Alloalcanivorax dieselolei B5: one gene and its partner. The protein of the gene in region 1 interacts with the protein of each later gene in a pairwise test. Links are inferred from orthologs where the notes say so. Each region holds a gene or a part of one and is shown on either strand. Other genes may lie near its edges.

The links.
Region 2: the proteins of rlmKL (region 1) and typA interact in binary tests that used the Escherichia coli proteins (3 or more experiments, as listed by UniProt). The link is inferred for Alloalcanivorax dieselolei B5 from one-to-one orthologs.

What each region holds. Positions count from the first base shown.
Region 1 is NC_018691.1:1,962,200-1,969,473, reverse strand. What follows is about bases 4,370-7,274. They hold rlmKL (bifunctional 23S rRNA (guanine(2069)-N(7))-methyltransferase RlmK/23S rRNA (guanine(2445)-N(2))-methyltransferase RlmL), read right to left. Parts: upstream 6,926-7,274; coding sequence 4,814-6,925; downstream 4,370-4,813. Other genes in these bases: B5T_RS08900 (glutaredoxin family protein), read right to left, coding at 4,581-4,817; B5T_RS08905 (TatD family hydrolase), read left to right, coding at 4,370-4,481. Also shown: topA (type I DNA topoisomerase), read right to left, coding at 1-378; B5T_RS08925 (universal stress protein), read left to right, coding at 674-1,132; B5T_RS08920 (cyclic nucleotide-binding domain-containing protein), read right to left, coding at 1,204-1,866; transcriptional repressor LexA, read left to right, coding at 2,285-2,899; B5T_RS08910 (DUF1499 domain-containing protein), read left to right, coding at 3,256-3,654; more of B5T_RS08905, read left to right, coding at 3,657-4,369. UniProt on the Escherichia coli protein: Specifically methylates the guanine in position 2445 (m2G2445) and the guanine in position 2069 (m7G2069) of 23S rRNA. Methylation occurs before assembly of 23S rRNA into 50S subunits.
Region 2 is NC_018691.1:637,020-644,317, reverse strand. Bases 2,603-5,531 are described here. They hold typA (translational GTPase TypA), read left to right. Parts: upstream 2,603-3,127; coding sequence 3,128-4,936; downstream 4,937-5,531. Other genes in these bases: B5T_RS03010 (peptidoglycan-binding domain-containing protein), read left to right, coding at 5,150-5,531; B5T_RS03020 (ATP-dependent zinc protease family protein), read right to left, coding at 2,603-2,726. Also shown: B5T_RS03030 (alpha-L-glutamate ligase-like protein), read right to left, coding at 1-599; B5T_RS03025 (inactive transglutaminase family protein), read right to left, coding at 600-2,141; more of B5T_RS03020, read right to left, coding at 2,151-2,602; more of B5T_RS03010, read left to right, coding at 5,532-6,064; tRNA (uridine(34)/cytosine(34)/5-carboxymethylaminomethyluridine(34)-2'-O)-methyltransferase TrmL, read left to right, coding at 6,177-6,647; protein-export chaperone SecB, read right to left, coding at 6,689-7,156; grxC (glutaredoxin 3), read right to left, coding at 7,199-7,298. UniProt on the Escherichia coli protein: A 50S ribosomal subunit assembly protein with GTPase and nucleotide-independent chaperone activity, required for 50S subunit assembly at low temperatures, may also play a role in translation.

The DNA of each region.
Region 1 (7,274 bases):
TTCGCGGTCCAAGTCAGTGGCCAGATAGATGCGCTCGGCGTTGACGGCCAGGCGCTTGAGTTCATCGATGACCTTTTCCTTGCCGGGCAGGATCTCGTAGTGCGCCTTCCAACCGTGCTCCGGGTCCACCCCCATGCGGTTGATCAGCTGAGACTGCGCTTTCTTCTTTTTATAGGCCTCGCGCTCTTCCTTTGGCAGCGAACGGGTATAGGCCGCCTCCTTGGCCCGTTCCTGGGGCGTGGACTTTTTGCCACCGCCGCTGACCGGCAGATCGCGCACGTGGCCCACACTGGACTTGACGATGAAGTCATCGCCCAAATAGCGGTTAATGGTTTTCGCCTTGGCCGGCGACTCCACAATTACCAGGGACTTACCCATTACGTTCGTCACCCACTACTGAATTACCGAGAAGTCGGTCGATCCGGCCTTCCCCGGCCGGATACGATGTCCAGGCCCCGTTTCGGGGGCCCTCAGGGGCGCCTATTTAGACAGCGGCGCTAACGTCCGGTCAAGCTTCGGGGTGGCACAATCCCTTTTCGGTGCCTCCCGGGGGCCCTGCCCATGGCCTTCCCGCCCGGGCCGGATCGCCCGCCGGGCGGGCCTTGATCAGCATCAATCGACCGCTTCCCGGGAGCGGGCTATACTCGGTGAAAAGCGTTCGAGGGAGATCGCCGTGACTGCTCCGTATCAAAGAATTCTTGTCGCCATCGATTGCAGTGACGAGTCCGCCGACATCCTGTGCCGTGCCGCCGGGGTGCTGGAAGGTAACGCCACCGGCGAGCTGCATCTGATTCATGTGATCGAGCCGCTGGCCCTGGCCTATGGGGCGGATGTGCCCATGGACGTCACCGACCTGCAAAGCGGTCTGGTCAAGCAGGCCCGCGAAACCGCACTGGAATACGCCCGCCAGTACCAGATCGGCGAGGATCGCATCCACGTGGAGCTGGGTTCCATCGAAAAGACCATCGTCGACAAGGCCGATGCCCTGGGCGTGGATCTGATCGTGGTGGGCAGCCACACCCGCAGCGGCCTGGCTCTGCTGCTGGGCTCCACTGCCCGAGGCCTGGTACCCGGCGCCCATTGCGACGTGCTGGCGGTGAAAGTCCAGCGCAAGGACAAGAAATCGGACTGACGGCACCGGCCCGCCTCACCCGTCCGCGAATCATGCGGCAGCCCGGCCACCAGCCCGGCCGGGTCGATCCGTTACGTCATCGCCGGCCCGGCACGAGGGTGGTCGTTCCAGCGGCATAACAGCGCCGCCAGCGCCCGCGCCTGTTCACGCAGCGCCGCCAGTTCCTGTGCGGTTTCCTTCTCGCCGTGATAAACCGGGATCTTGCGCAGGGCCGCTTCCAATTCCGCGTCCGGCGCCGCCAGACGCTGCACCTCCACCGCCCAGCGAATCTGATGCACCAGCATGTGAAACAGCGCCAGGCGCGTTCCAAGACTGAACAGAGCCACCCGCGGCTCATCGAAATCGGCGAACGACAAGCGCGCCAGCACCGCCGGTTTCGCCCGGTCTCCCTCCGCCACTTTTTCCGCCACCTTCAAGGTGGCGCTGCGCGGCGTCGCCAGCAGCAGGGACAAAGCGCCAAACACCTCCCCCGGAGACACCCGGTACACCACTGGCGGCGGTGTGCCCTCACCAAGCACCCACAGCTCTCCACGCAGCAAAAAATAGAGCCCGCGGGCCTCGGCTCCAGCCTGAATCACCACCTCGCCCGGCGCGGCTTCAAGAATCCGGGTCCCGGCCAGCAGCAAGGCTCGCTGGTCGGCATCGTCACGGGACACTTCATTGAAAAACGGCACGCCGGAAAGTAACGACTCCACCCGCGCCTGCTGAGAACGTTGCCACTCGGCCTGCTTCATTTCTCCCCCAATCGCCGCAGCCCCACCATTCGCTGAAATGGCTGCTGTAGGAGCTTGCCCTGCAAGCGAATTCTTGGAATGCAGCGCTATTCGCTTGCAGGGCAAGCTCCCACAGTGGCTCCGTAGCCCCTCCGCGGGAAGCGGCTTTAGCAGCGAATACAGCGGCACGATGACGCCTCCCCCCCGGGAAGCGCCGAGCGCATAGCCTAGCTTGGATGGCCGTGCAAGGCGAGCGGAGAGCGCCTTGCAACAACATCGGGGATGACAAAAACACTGGACATATTATACTGTTCGTATTATCAGTATTCCATTCCCGTCGCCGCAGGGTTTCGCGACGGAACGGAACAGGCGTCCGCGGCGCCGCACCGTCTCAATCCGAGCCGGATACCGCCGCGCCCGGCCACCACAGGAGACCGACATGAGCAGCAAACTGACCCTCCGCCAGCAGCAGGTGCTGGATTGCATCCGTGACTCACAGGCGGACACCGGCATGGCCCCCACCCGGGCGGAAATCGCCGAACGCATGGGGTTCCAGTCCAAGAACGCCGCCTCCGATCACCTGCGGGCGCTGGAGCGCAAGGGCTATATCCGCCTGCACAGCGACCGCTCCCGCGGCATTCAGCTTTTGGAGTCCGCTCTCGGCGACGAGGACGAATTGCCAGTGGTGGGCAAGGTGGCCGCCGGCACCCCGATCGAGGCGGTGGAAAACGTGCAGCGCACGGTACCGGTGCCACGCGGACTGTTTCGTCAACGGCCCACCTACCTGCTCAAGGTGCAGGGGGACAGCATGATCGACGCCGGCATCTTCGACGGCGACCTGATCGCCGTGCGCAAGAGCGAAACGGCCCGTTCCGGTGAAATCGTGGTCGCCCGTATCGGCGAGGAGGTGACGGTGAAGACACTGCGGCTGAACAAATCCGACGCCACTTTGTTACCGGCCAACGAAGACTACGAACCGATCCAGGTGCCCGCGGATCAACTGATCATCGAAGGTGTGTTCGTCGGCCTGATCCGTGATCCGAACTCGCATTAAGTCGCCCCCGAAGAGACAAAATGCATTAGTGCCGGTTAGACTACGCACGCATTTGCGTTTTCTCCATGGCACCTGTGGTCCTGTTGTCGCCACATTGATGGCCAGGGAATGAAAGGCCATGACCTTCCGTAGACGCCATGGAGGCACCATGGGAAGCACCATGAGACGGAGCCTCCATGAACAGGACGGTCAGGACCAAGGATAAGCACAGTGATAACGGCGACATCAGTCGACGTGCCAGGGAGGGTCGGGCGTCCCAGCGGATGCCAAGCGCCGGGGGCGCATCACGGGTTCTCTCACGGCATGTCCGCCGTGTTCTCTGTGCCTGTGGTTTGTTATTGCTGAGTAGCTTTGCCATGAACGATACCCGTTTGCTAGCGCCCTGCCCGTCCTCGCCCAATTGCGTGTCCAGCCTGGCCACGGATGAACGGCATCGGGTGGAACCTCTTCCCGGCTACGCCGATCGTGCCGGCAGTCTCAAACTGCTGAGCGACGTGCTGGCCACCCTGCCCCGTGTCAGTTTTGAGCAGGTTGGGCCAGCCCGCTTGCAAGCCCGTTTCACCAGCCGCGTGCTTCGCTTCGTTGATGACGTCACTTTCTATGTGCACGAGAATGGCGGTATTGAAGTGCGCTCCGCGTCCCGGGTCGGATACTACGATTTCGGCGCCAACCGGCGCCGGGTGGAGGACCTGCGTGAGCGGCTTGAGGAACGGCTGGGCGACCTGACACCGGTTCAGGGGCAAGGCGCCGGATGAGCATGCCGGGATCCACTGAGTGTGAATGGGCGGACATCGGCGTCAACCTCACCGATCGCCAGTTCGCTGACGACCGTGAAGCGGTACTACAACGGGCCCGGCAGGCCGGCGTCAACCGCCTGCTGCTGACCGGCACCAACGTCGAGGAATCCCGGCAAGCGCTGGCGCTGTGCCAACGCTACCCCGATCAGGGCCTGCTCTGTACCGCCGGCCTGCACCCGCATAGTGCCCGCTTCTGTAACGACGAGGTCCTGTCGGAATTACGGGAACTGCTGGAGCAACCGGCGGTGGCGGCGGCTGGCGAGATGGGCCTGGACTTTAATCGGGATTTCTCCCCGCGCCCGGATCAGGAAAAAGCGTTCGAAGCGCAGCTGGCACTGGCCGCCGGGCTGAACAAGCCGGTGTTTTTGCATCAGCGGGACGCCCATGATCGCTTCCTGCCGATGCTCAAGGCCTGGCGGGACCGTTTGCCCGCTGTCGTGGTGCACTGTTTCACCGACCAGCGCCGGCCCCTGTTCGACTACCTGGACCTGGATTGCTTCATCGGCATCACCGGCTGGGTCTGCGACGAACGGCGCGGCCGGGAACTGGCCGAACTGGTGCCGCACATTCCCGGCAACCGGCTGCTGCTGGAAACCGACGCGCCTTACCTGTTGCCACGGGACCTGCCGGAGCCTCCGGCGAAAAAACGACGCAATGAACCCTGCCTGCTGCCCTGGATCGGCGAACGGGTGGCGACCCTGCGGGGCGAAACGACGCAAGCCCTGGCCCAGCAAACCCTGGCCAATACTCTGGCGTTTTTGCAGCGGGATTGGCCGGCGGCCTAGTAGCCGCCGTGGGGGCTTAAATCAAAATCCAATTCGCTTGCAAGGCAAGCTCCTACAGCGGCCTTGTAGCACTCTCCGAATTCATTTCTCCAAGCCCCCTCAGGCCAGCCGTTCCCCCATCAGAAACGCACGCACGTCCAGCAGTCCGAATGGCCAGGCCAGTTCCTGATCCCCCCGGCGCAAGACCGGGATCCGCTCACCGTACCGGGCGATCAAATCGTCGTCCTCGGCGATGTCGACGGCCTCGATGGCCAGCACCGGATCCACGGTCAACAGCATGTCCCGGGCCCGCTCGCACAAATGGCATCCCAAGGTGGTGTAAAGCTTGACGGTCATGGCGTTTCCCCGTGACGGATGGCGAAGCAACGATGCAGCCCGTGGCGGCGGAAGTCCTCCGGGGTGCTCCATTGGGTAAGGTCTTCCACCTGGTACCAGCGACGAATGCTTTCATCCAGCTCGAAACGGCGGAAGTTGCAGGAGAAGTACAAGACACCACCGGGCTCGAGCCGTTTGAGAATACGGCGGATCAATTCGCCGTGATGCTCCTGGACCACGAAGTCCTGGCGGCTTTTGTTATTGGAAAACGTGGGCGGATCACAGAACACCACATCGAACTGTTCGCGGCAGGTTTCCAGCCAGCTCATTACATCCGCCCGCTCCAGCGGGTGAGCGTCACTGGAAAAGCCGTTCAAGGCCAGGTTACAGGCGGCCCAGTCCAGATAACGGCGCGAGGCGTCCACCGTCACCACCCGGCGGGCGCCGCCCACCAGAGCGTGAACACTGGCGGCACCGGTGTAGGCGAACAGATTCAGGACACGCTTGCCGGCGGACTCCTGCGCCAGCCGCAGCCGCATCGGCCGATGATCCAGGAACAGGCCGGTATCCAGATAGTCATTGAGATTCACCAGCAGATGGGCACGCCCTTCGCGTACCACCTTGTACTGGCCTCGGCTGTCCAGCTTCTGATACTGACTGTGCCCCTTCTGCCGCTCGCGGGTGCGCAGATGAACCTGCTCCCGATGCACCGCCAGCGCCGAGCGCACCGCGCTCACCGCCCACTGGCGGCGCTCCTTGGCCTTGTCCGGATCAATCGAGGACGGCGCCTTGAATTCCTGCACCAGCGCCTGATCGCCATAAATATCCACCGCCACGTTGAATTCCGGCAGATCACGGTCATACAGGCGGTACGACTGGATATCCTCGCGCTCCAGCCAGCGGCGCAGGTGTTTGCCGTTCTTGCGCAGCCGGTTCAGCAGCGGCAGCGCCCCTTCCGGCGGCGCGAAGCCGGGCTCCGGCGCCACCCGCAGCGGCGATTCCGGCACCGGCGGCCGTGGCCGGTAGACGCGGATATAGTTCTTCAGCGGCCCGTTGAGCAAGCGGTGCTGGCTTTGCAGTTCCATGCCGCAACGATCCAGAGTGGTGACATCGGTACCCAGCAACACCGCGGTCCAGTTGGGGGCCCTTTGCCCCATCAGGCGGCCAAGACCGGCGTGCAGCCAGGCGGAACGCTCCCGCTCCTCCAGACGCTCGCCCCAGGGCGGGTTGGTCACCAGCAGTCCGGTGTCGCCCAGATCCCGCTGGCGCAGGGCACCCAGCTCGCGCCGCTCCAGGTGCAGCGAGCGGCGCACCCCGGCTCGCTCGGCGTTATCCATGGCGTACTGGATGGCCCGGTTGTCCACGTCGAAGCCCTTCAGCGGCGGCAATGGCAGCGGGTCGTGCAAGGTGGCGGCGGCCTCTTCGCGCAGCCCTTCCCACAGCGCCCGCCGGCACCCGCGCCAGGCCATGAATCCGAAGTCCTGACGCAAGGCGCCGGGCGCCACGCCGCCGGCCATCCAGGCCGCTTCGATCAACAGGGTGCCGCTACCGCAGAACGGATCCAGCAACATGGAAGGACGATCCTGGCGATGCCAGCCACCGGCTCTCAGTACGCCCGCCGCCAGATTCTCGCGCAGCGGCGCGCGGCCACCGGCCAGGCGATAGCCGCGCCGGTGCAGCGGTGTGCCGGCCAGATCCAGCCACAAATGAGCCTGATTCTCGTCCAGACGCCCGCGGACGCAGCACGCCCCCAGTTCACTGTCCGAAACACGCAGTGACGGGGGCAGCGCCCGCGCCAGCCGCCGGGTACTGATGCGGTTGTCGCCGCGTACGCCCTTGCCGTGCTCCAGATTGAGGAACAAGGGCGCCCCAGCCGCCACCAGGGCCGGCCAGTCCAGCGCCGCCGCCAGCGCTTCCGGGGCTTCTTCGGCGCTGATTTCCAGGGTCACCAGCGGCAGCAGCACACGCTCCGCCAGGCGTGACCACAGGCACACCCGCAAGCCGTCTTCCTGACGCCCGTCGATGATGACATGGGCGTTACCGGTCTCTGTTACGGATATGCCCAGCTCCACCAGTTCCTCGGCCAGCAGCGGGGCCAGGCCCGGCAGGCAAGTGGTCACGAACTCCATGGGGAATGCCTCGTCGGTGTCTGCACGAATTGGTGTCTCGAAACAATTATCAACTAAATCAAGGAGATGGGCGAACTTTCACGAAACCGTCAAATATGCGGCATCCGTTTAACCACGCCGTCACATATTGCCGTTCGTTATTCGACACGGGCTGCCCCCTTTCCCATACTCGAAGAACGGCTTGCGCGATAACAGGCGCGGGTCAAGGCACTACCAATACCTGATCACTCGTGTTCGCCACCGGCATCACGGGCCTTTGAGCCAGGGACAATAAATGGCTCGCCCAACCCGCCGGAGAAGGCGGCGCATTGTGACACAGAGAGGATCAGCAGGATATTCCCAGTCACTA
Region 2 (7,298 bases), 1.3 Mb from region 1 along the record:
ATGTCCACGCCCACGCCAATGGCGCCCTGGTGCAGGTTGGCCTTGCCGTCGGACTGCCGGGTGGGCAGACGCAGCATGGCGAACACCGGGTAGCCCTTGAGCACGATGATGCGCACATCCGGCACCCCGCCGATGCTGATGCGGTCAAACAAGTCGGTGGAACGGACCCGGTATTCAATCAGCGCGCGGTCGCGATGGCCGCCCAGGGAATAGATACCGGAAATGATCCCGGAAATGTGAAATTCCATCTCTTCGGGGCTGACCATGCGACCGGAGACCGTGCGGTAATAACCCTCGAAGCGATCGGAGATGACCATAATGCCGTCACCGCCGGCCCCCTGAGAGGGTTTGATGACGAAATCCCCATGGGTTTCCACGATCTCCGCCACCTTGCCGATGCCCTGCTCGGTCTCGATGATGCCGTACATATCCGGCGCCCGGATACCCGCGTCCAACGCCAGCTTCTTGGTGCGGATTTTGTCGTCCACCAGCGGGTACAAACGGCGATCATTGTAACGCAGCACATAATCGCCGTTACGCTGGTTGATGCCCATCACGCCGCGCCGCCGCAGAGCACGCCAGGTTTTTACCCCGAACATTCAACGCCCCTCTTCGGTCATGGCCCGGAAGCGGACCAGTTCAGAGAGCCGGTAGCCGCGGTAGTGCCCCATGAATACCATGAACGCCGCCAATATCAGGAGGATGCCCGGGAAGGTGAACACCAGATAGACCAGCGGGCGCCACACCATCAACAAGTGACAGAGAATCGCCACCACCAAGGTACCGATGGCTACTTTCATGGACTGCGGTCCGCCCCGCTCTTCCCAGACAATGGACATCCGCTCGATCACCATGGTCAGAATCACCATCGGGAACAGCGCCACCGACAGCCCCACTTCCAGGCCCAGCTTGTAGCTGAACAAGCTGATCAGCCCGATCAGGATCACCACGAAGGTCAGCACCACCGACAACCGTGCCATCAACTGCAACTTGAGATGTTCCAGATACGATCGCAACGACAGGCCGATGGTGGTGATGAAAGTGAACAGAAGCACCCCCCAAACCACCTGAGTCTCACGGAACGCCAGGGCGATCAGTACCGGGGTGAAAGTACCGAGGGTCTCCACGCCAATCAGGCTGCGCATCAACAGCACCAGCAGCACCCCCACCGGAATCATGATCAGGATCCGGTGGAGCTGTTGTACCGGTAGCGGCAAATCATAGAGCGAGAAATCGATGAAGCTGGAAACGTCCTGGGAACTCAGCGTCTGCGCCAATTGCAGAGCGCTCATTTCATTCTGGTGAACGCTGAACTTCACCTCCGCGTTGCGGCCACCATCCAGGCTGTACAGGGGCGCCTGTCCACTCCACCACACCAGACGGTCCTCCGGCAGCCCCTGCTGACCGGTATTGGGGTTGAAATACAGCCAGGCATCGCCGTTGTAGGAACGCAACCATAACTCCGGCTGCTGATTCTGCACCTCGGACAGACGCAGGGTGTACACCGGCTCCGCCGGGATGTGCGCCACCGCCAGCAGCAGATCCACCACCCGGGCCCGGTTCTCCGGCGCCATGTTCCCACCCAGCAACAACCGGACATTATCGTTGTCGTCGCGGCTATTGACCCGTTTGATGGTCTCGCTGATGAAGGTTTCGATGTCCGCGGAATGCTGGCGAATCGGTGCCAGCAGGGCGTCGGCGGCCACTTTTTCCGCCCCGGACAGCGTCGGGCTGGGGCGGAATTGCGGCCCGGGTTCCTTCGCCTGACCGCCGGGCTCGGCGAAACGGGGGGTGATCAGCAATCGGTAATACAGGCTCTGCCGCCCCTCCACCCGACGGCTGGACCAGGTCACCAACCGGTTGCCACCCTCACGGCTGACGTTGACGCCATAGTTATTGGAGATAAAGCTTTCATTCAGCGTGGTGAAACCACTGTCCAGTGGTGGCACGAACATTCGCACCTTCACCGGGTGGTTACCCCTGGCCTGAAACTGGACCTGAGCATCCACCACCCAGACCGGATCGGTTTCACTTTCGGTAACCGGCACTTTCTGAATCAGAATCTGGTAGGCCATGCTGCCTATGCCCAGAACCAACAATGCCACGGCCAGCAGCCGCGCGTGCAGTTTCACAGAACCCATGTTCCAGCCTTATTCGGTTTCTTCGGCCGCCAAGCCGACGGTGTCTTCCCTGGAGCAGGATGGCGCACCCCCGCTCATGGATTGTGCCGGGTCCACCAGAGCCCCCAGCGAAACCAGCGCCTCGGATCCCACCAGCAGCGGGAACCGGAAGTCACTGCGATCGGTCAGATTGACGTCCACCTGCCGGGCCCGGTCACGGACACACAGCGTCAATTCCACCACCGGACGGCGGCTGTAGCCCGGCGCCCCGTCGATCTGGTTTTCGGCACGGCGTTTGATACGCACATGTTTGGACAGTGGCAGTTCAAGCGTGCGCCACTGATCCTGCTCCAGCCCGATTTTCTCGCGCTGCTCTGGCACCATCCACAGATCAAAGGATACCCAATCCTGTCCATCCCGCTTGAAAGTCCGGATTTGCCGGGCACTGAGCGAAGCGGACTGGGCTCCGGTGTCCAGTTTAGCGGGCAGCGCGATACCCAGCTCTTCGATCATGATCTCTTCGTTGAGGCCCAGAATGATCTTTCCGGGGTCCTCGCCGTCGGCGACGGCCTTGATGGGCAGGGCCAGACAAAACGCTATCGCCACTGCATACCTTATGCCGCACGCACACCCAAACCGCATATAGCGAATACCTTCCTTGTCCAGAACCACATTGGAGAAATGCCACCACGAGCAGGCTGATATGCCAATCCGGGCAGCCCGGGAAGCCAGGGAGGCTCGAAACGGATCGTCATCGACGGGCAGTGTATGACCGGTACGACCCCGTTTGGTTGCGCCATTCTAGGCGAATGCGCACTACCTTGAAGCAACAACCGCAAAATCGTGAACCGGGTCGCATTCTCTCATAGCCCGCGGGCGCCGCCCACTGTCACCGGCGGTTAGCCATACGCCCGACAAGACGGTGGCTTCGGTAGCCAAGGGGACTGTACAATGCGCTCCCGCCGTGGCCCCGCCACGGCCTTATTACTCGCTTCGGAGCCTGTTTCGTGATTGAACGTCTGCGCAATATCGCCATCATCGCCCACGTTGACCACGGCAAGACCACCCTGGTGGACAAGCTGTTGCAACAGTCGGGCACACTGGGAGACCGCGCCGGCGACGTCGAGCGGGTAATGGACTCCAACGACCTGGAGAAGGAACGAGGCATCACCATCCTCTCCAAGAACACCGCCCTTAAATACGGCGACTACCGTATCAATATCGTCGACACCCCTGGCCACGCCGACTTCGGTGGCGAGGTGGAGCGCGTCATGTCGATGGTGGACTCGGTGCTGCTGCTGGTGGACGCGGTGGACGGCCCCATGCCGCAGACCCGCTTCGTGACCCAGAAAGCGTTCGCCGCCGGCCTCAAGCCGATCGTGGTGATCAACAAGATCGACCGCCCCGGCGCCCGCCCGGACTGGGTCATGGATCAGGTGTTCGATCTGTTCGACAATCTCGGCGCCAGCGACGAGCAGCTGGACTTCCCGGTGGTGTACGCCTCCGCCCTGAACGGCATCGCCGGCCAGGAGCCGGATCAGATGGCGGAAGACATGACCCCGCTGTTCCAGACCATCATCGACCGGGTGCCGGCACCGGAAGTGGATGCCGACGGCCCGTTCCAGATGCAGATTTCCTCGCTGGACTACAACAGCTACCTGGGCGTGATCGGCATCGGTCGTATCAAGCGTGGCCAGGTAAAAGCCAACTCGCAGGTGAAGATCATCGATCGCGAGGGCAAGGTACGTAACGGCCGGATACTGCAGATCATGGGGCACCATGGTCTGGAGCGGGTGGATGTCAGCGAGGCCGGCGCCGGCGATATTGTCTGTGTCACCGGCATGGACCCGCTGGATATTTCCGACACCCTGTGCGACCCGAACAATGTCGAGGCCCTGCCACCGCTGACCGTGGACGAGCCCACCGTGAGCATGGTGTTCCACGTTAACACCTCGCCGTTCGCCGGCCAGGACGGCAAGTTCGTCACCAGCCGCCAGATTCGTGAGCGCCTGGAGGCGGAGCTCAAGCACAACGTAGCCCTGCGCGTGGAAGAAACTGGCAGCGCCGACCAGTTCCGTGTCTCCGGCCGTGGCGAACTGCACCTGTCGGTACTGATCGAGAACATGCGCCGCGAAGGCTTCGAGCTGGCCGTGGGCCGCCCGCAAGTGATCGTGCGCGAAGTGGACGGCCAGAAGCAGGAGCCTTACGAGAATGTAATGGCCGACGTGGAAGAACAGCACCAGGGCGCGATCATGGAACACCTGGGCCTGCGCCGCGCCGAGATGACCAACATGGAGCCCGATGGCAAAGGCCGTGTACGCCTGACCTTCGTCGTGCCCAGCCGCGGCCTGATCGGCTTCCGCAGTCTGTTCCTGACACTCACCTCCGGCACCGGCATCCTCAACAGCACCTTCAGTCACTACGGTGAGTACAAACCCGGCGACATGGCCCAGCGCAACAATGGCGTGCTGGTCTCCATGGTCAAGGGCAAGGTGCTGGCGTTCGCCCTGTTCAATCTGCAGGAGCGTGGCCGCATGCTGATCGACCCCAACGTGGAAGTTTACGAAGGCCAATTGATTGGTATCCACAGCCGGGGCAATGACCTGGTGGTGAACCCCACCAAGGGCAAGCAGCTCACCAACATGCGCGCCTCCGGCACCGACGAGAACGTGATTCTCACCCCGCCGGTGCGCTTCAGCCTGGAACAGGCCCTGGACTTCATCGAGGACGATGAGCTGGTGGAGGTCACCCCGCACTATCTGCGCCTGCGCAAGAAATTGCTTACCGAAACCGAGCGCAAGCGCGCCAGTCGTTAAAATCCCGCCTCAGAGCCAGTCCTTAGCGCCGCTCCATTTTTTGGGGCGGCGCCGATTTTAAGCAATTATTTTCGCCCGCATATGCACTAAAACCAGTCTGTTTTTAGGCTTTTGGTGAACGTTCTGTAAAAAAGCCCCCGCATGGATATCGACGGCAAAAGAATCCCCCTAATGTCTTTAATTCCACATGGAGGAATCAAGGGGAACGAGACGATGAAACCCTCTCTTTTACTTTTGCCGCTTGCCGCCGCCCTTCTGGCCACCGGCTGTGCCAGCCAACAAACCACCACCATGGACAGCAGCGCCGACAACCAACGTCTGCAACAACTGGAGCAGGAAAACCAGCAACTACGCGCCCAATTGGGCAATGAGCAGCCCGCGCCCGCATCTCAGGCCCCCGATCTGCTGCCACCGAACGCCAAACCCGGACACTGTTACGCCCGAGTGGTGATTCCGGAAACCTATAAAACGGAAATGGAACGGGTCATGGTGTCGGCGGAAGACACCAAACTCACCACCACTCCCGCTCGTTATGAAACCGTGCAGGAACGGGTGCTGGTGAGAGAAGCCACCACCAAGCTGATCACCAAGCCGGCGGAATACCGCACGGTCTCCGAACAGGTGCTGGTGCGTCCCGCCTACACCACCTGGAAAAAAGGCCGCGGCCCGATCGAGCGAATCGACCAGGCCACCGGCGAGATCATGTGTCTGGTGGAAGTGCCGGCGGAATACAAAACCGTCCAGCGCAAGGAGCTGGTGCAGCCGGAACGGGTGGAGGAAGTCGCCATCCCCGCCGAATACAAGACCATCGAAGTGGTCAAGCAGGTGGCACCACCGCAGACTCACAAACAGGTTATTCCCGCTCAATACCGGGATGTTCCGAAGCAGGTGAAAGTCACCAACGCCGACATGGAATGGCGTGAAATCCTGTGCGAAACCAACACCACTCCGGACGTGGTCCGCCGTCTGCAACAGGCGCTCAAGAACGAAGGCTACGATCCGACCTGGGTGGATGGCGTTTATGGCAGCCGCACCCGGGCCGCCGTCATCGCCTATCAGAAGGACAATAATCTGCCTTCCGGTCAGTTGACCATGCGCACCCTCAACGAACTGGGCGTGAAACTCTGACCTCACCGCCCACGGCGGGCCCCGCCCGCCGTGGCCTCCCCTGTCTTTTTGCCCGCATAGCCGCCGGACACGCTATACTCCCTCCCCCTTCCGGCTTCCTTGTGCCCCTCAAATGCTGCACGTTGCCCTGTACCAACCGGAAATCCCGCCGAACACCGGCAATATCATTCGCCTCGCCGCCAATACCGGCGCCGGGCTGCATCTGATCGAGCCGCTCGGTTTCAGTCTGGATGAAAAGCGCCTGCGGCGCGCGGGGCTGGACTATTCGGAATGGGCGAGAGTGACCGTGCACCCGGATTTCGAGGCCTTCCTGGCCGCCATGGCCGGGGCTCGCCTGTTCGCTCTGACCACCAAGGGCCACACCACACCCAGTGACACCCGGTTCGAGGACGGCGATGTGCTGCTGTTCGGCCCGGAAACCCGGGGATTGCCCGCGGAGATCCTGGACCGGCTGGCGCCGGCGCAACGGCTGCGGCTGCCGATGGTGGCCGACAGCCGCAGTCTCAACCTGAGCAACGCGGTGGCGGTAACCCTCTACGAGGCCTGGCGCCAGTTGGGGTACCCGGGCGCGGTGACAGGCTGATCGCGGCTGGTGAGCCGCGATGTCATCCGTCAGTATCGTCTTTACTGAACCGTCACGCTCTCGTTGCCTTCCGCCTGCTGTTGACGCTGTTGCTGGTACAGAGCGTCGAAGTTCAGCGGCTGCAATACCATCTGCGGGAAAGACGCCTTGGACACCAGATCCGACACCACTTCGCGCACGTAAGGGAACAGCAGATTGGGGCAATAAGCGCCGAGCAGCTGATTACGCTCCTCGTCTTCGATACCGACCAGAGTGAAGATGCCGGCCTGTTTTACTTCCACCAGATAAAAGGTTTTCTCTTCCCCTTCATCCTTGGCGGTCACGGTCACCGTCACTTCCACCTCGTACTCGTTGGAGTCACCGAGCCGGCGGGCATTGTTGTTCAACTGAACATTGACCTTCGGCTTCCACTCCTGCAGGAAAATCTCGGGCGCGCCCGGGCACTCGAAGGAAGCGTCCTTCAGGTACACGCGCTGCAGTTGAAATACTTTTTCCTGTTGATCCGCCATCATTATCTCCATGGTTTGCAAGGCCGCCCCCGGCGACCCGTGTTATTCGGCAAGCAAGGCATCCAGCTTGCCCGCCCGTTCCAGGGCGTAAAGTTCATCGCAGCCCCCCACATGGTGCGGCCCGATCCAGATTTGCGGCACG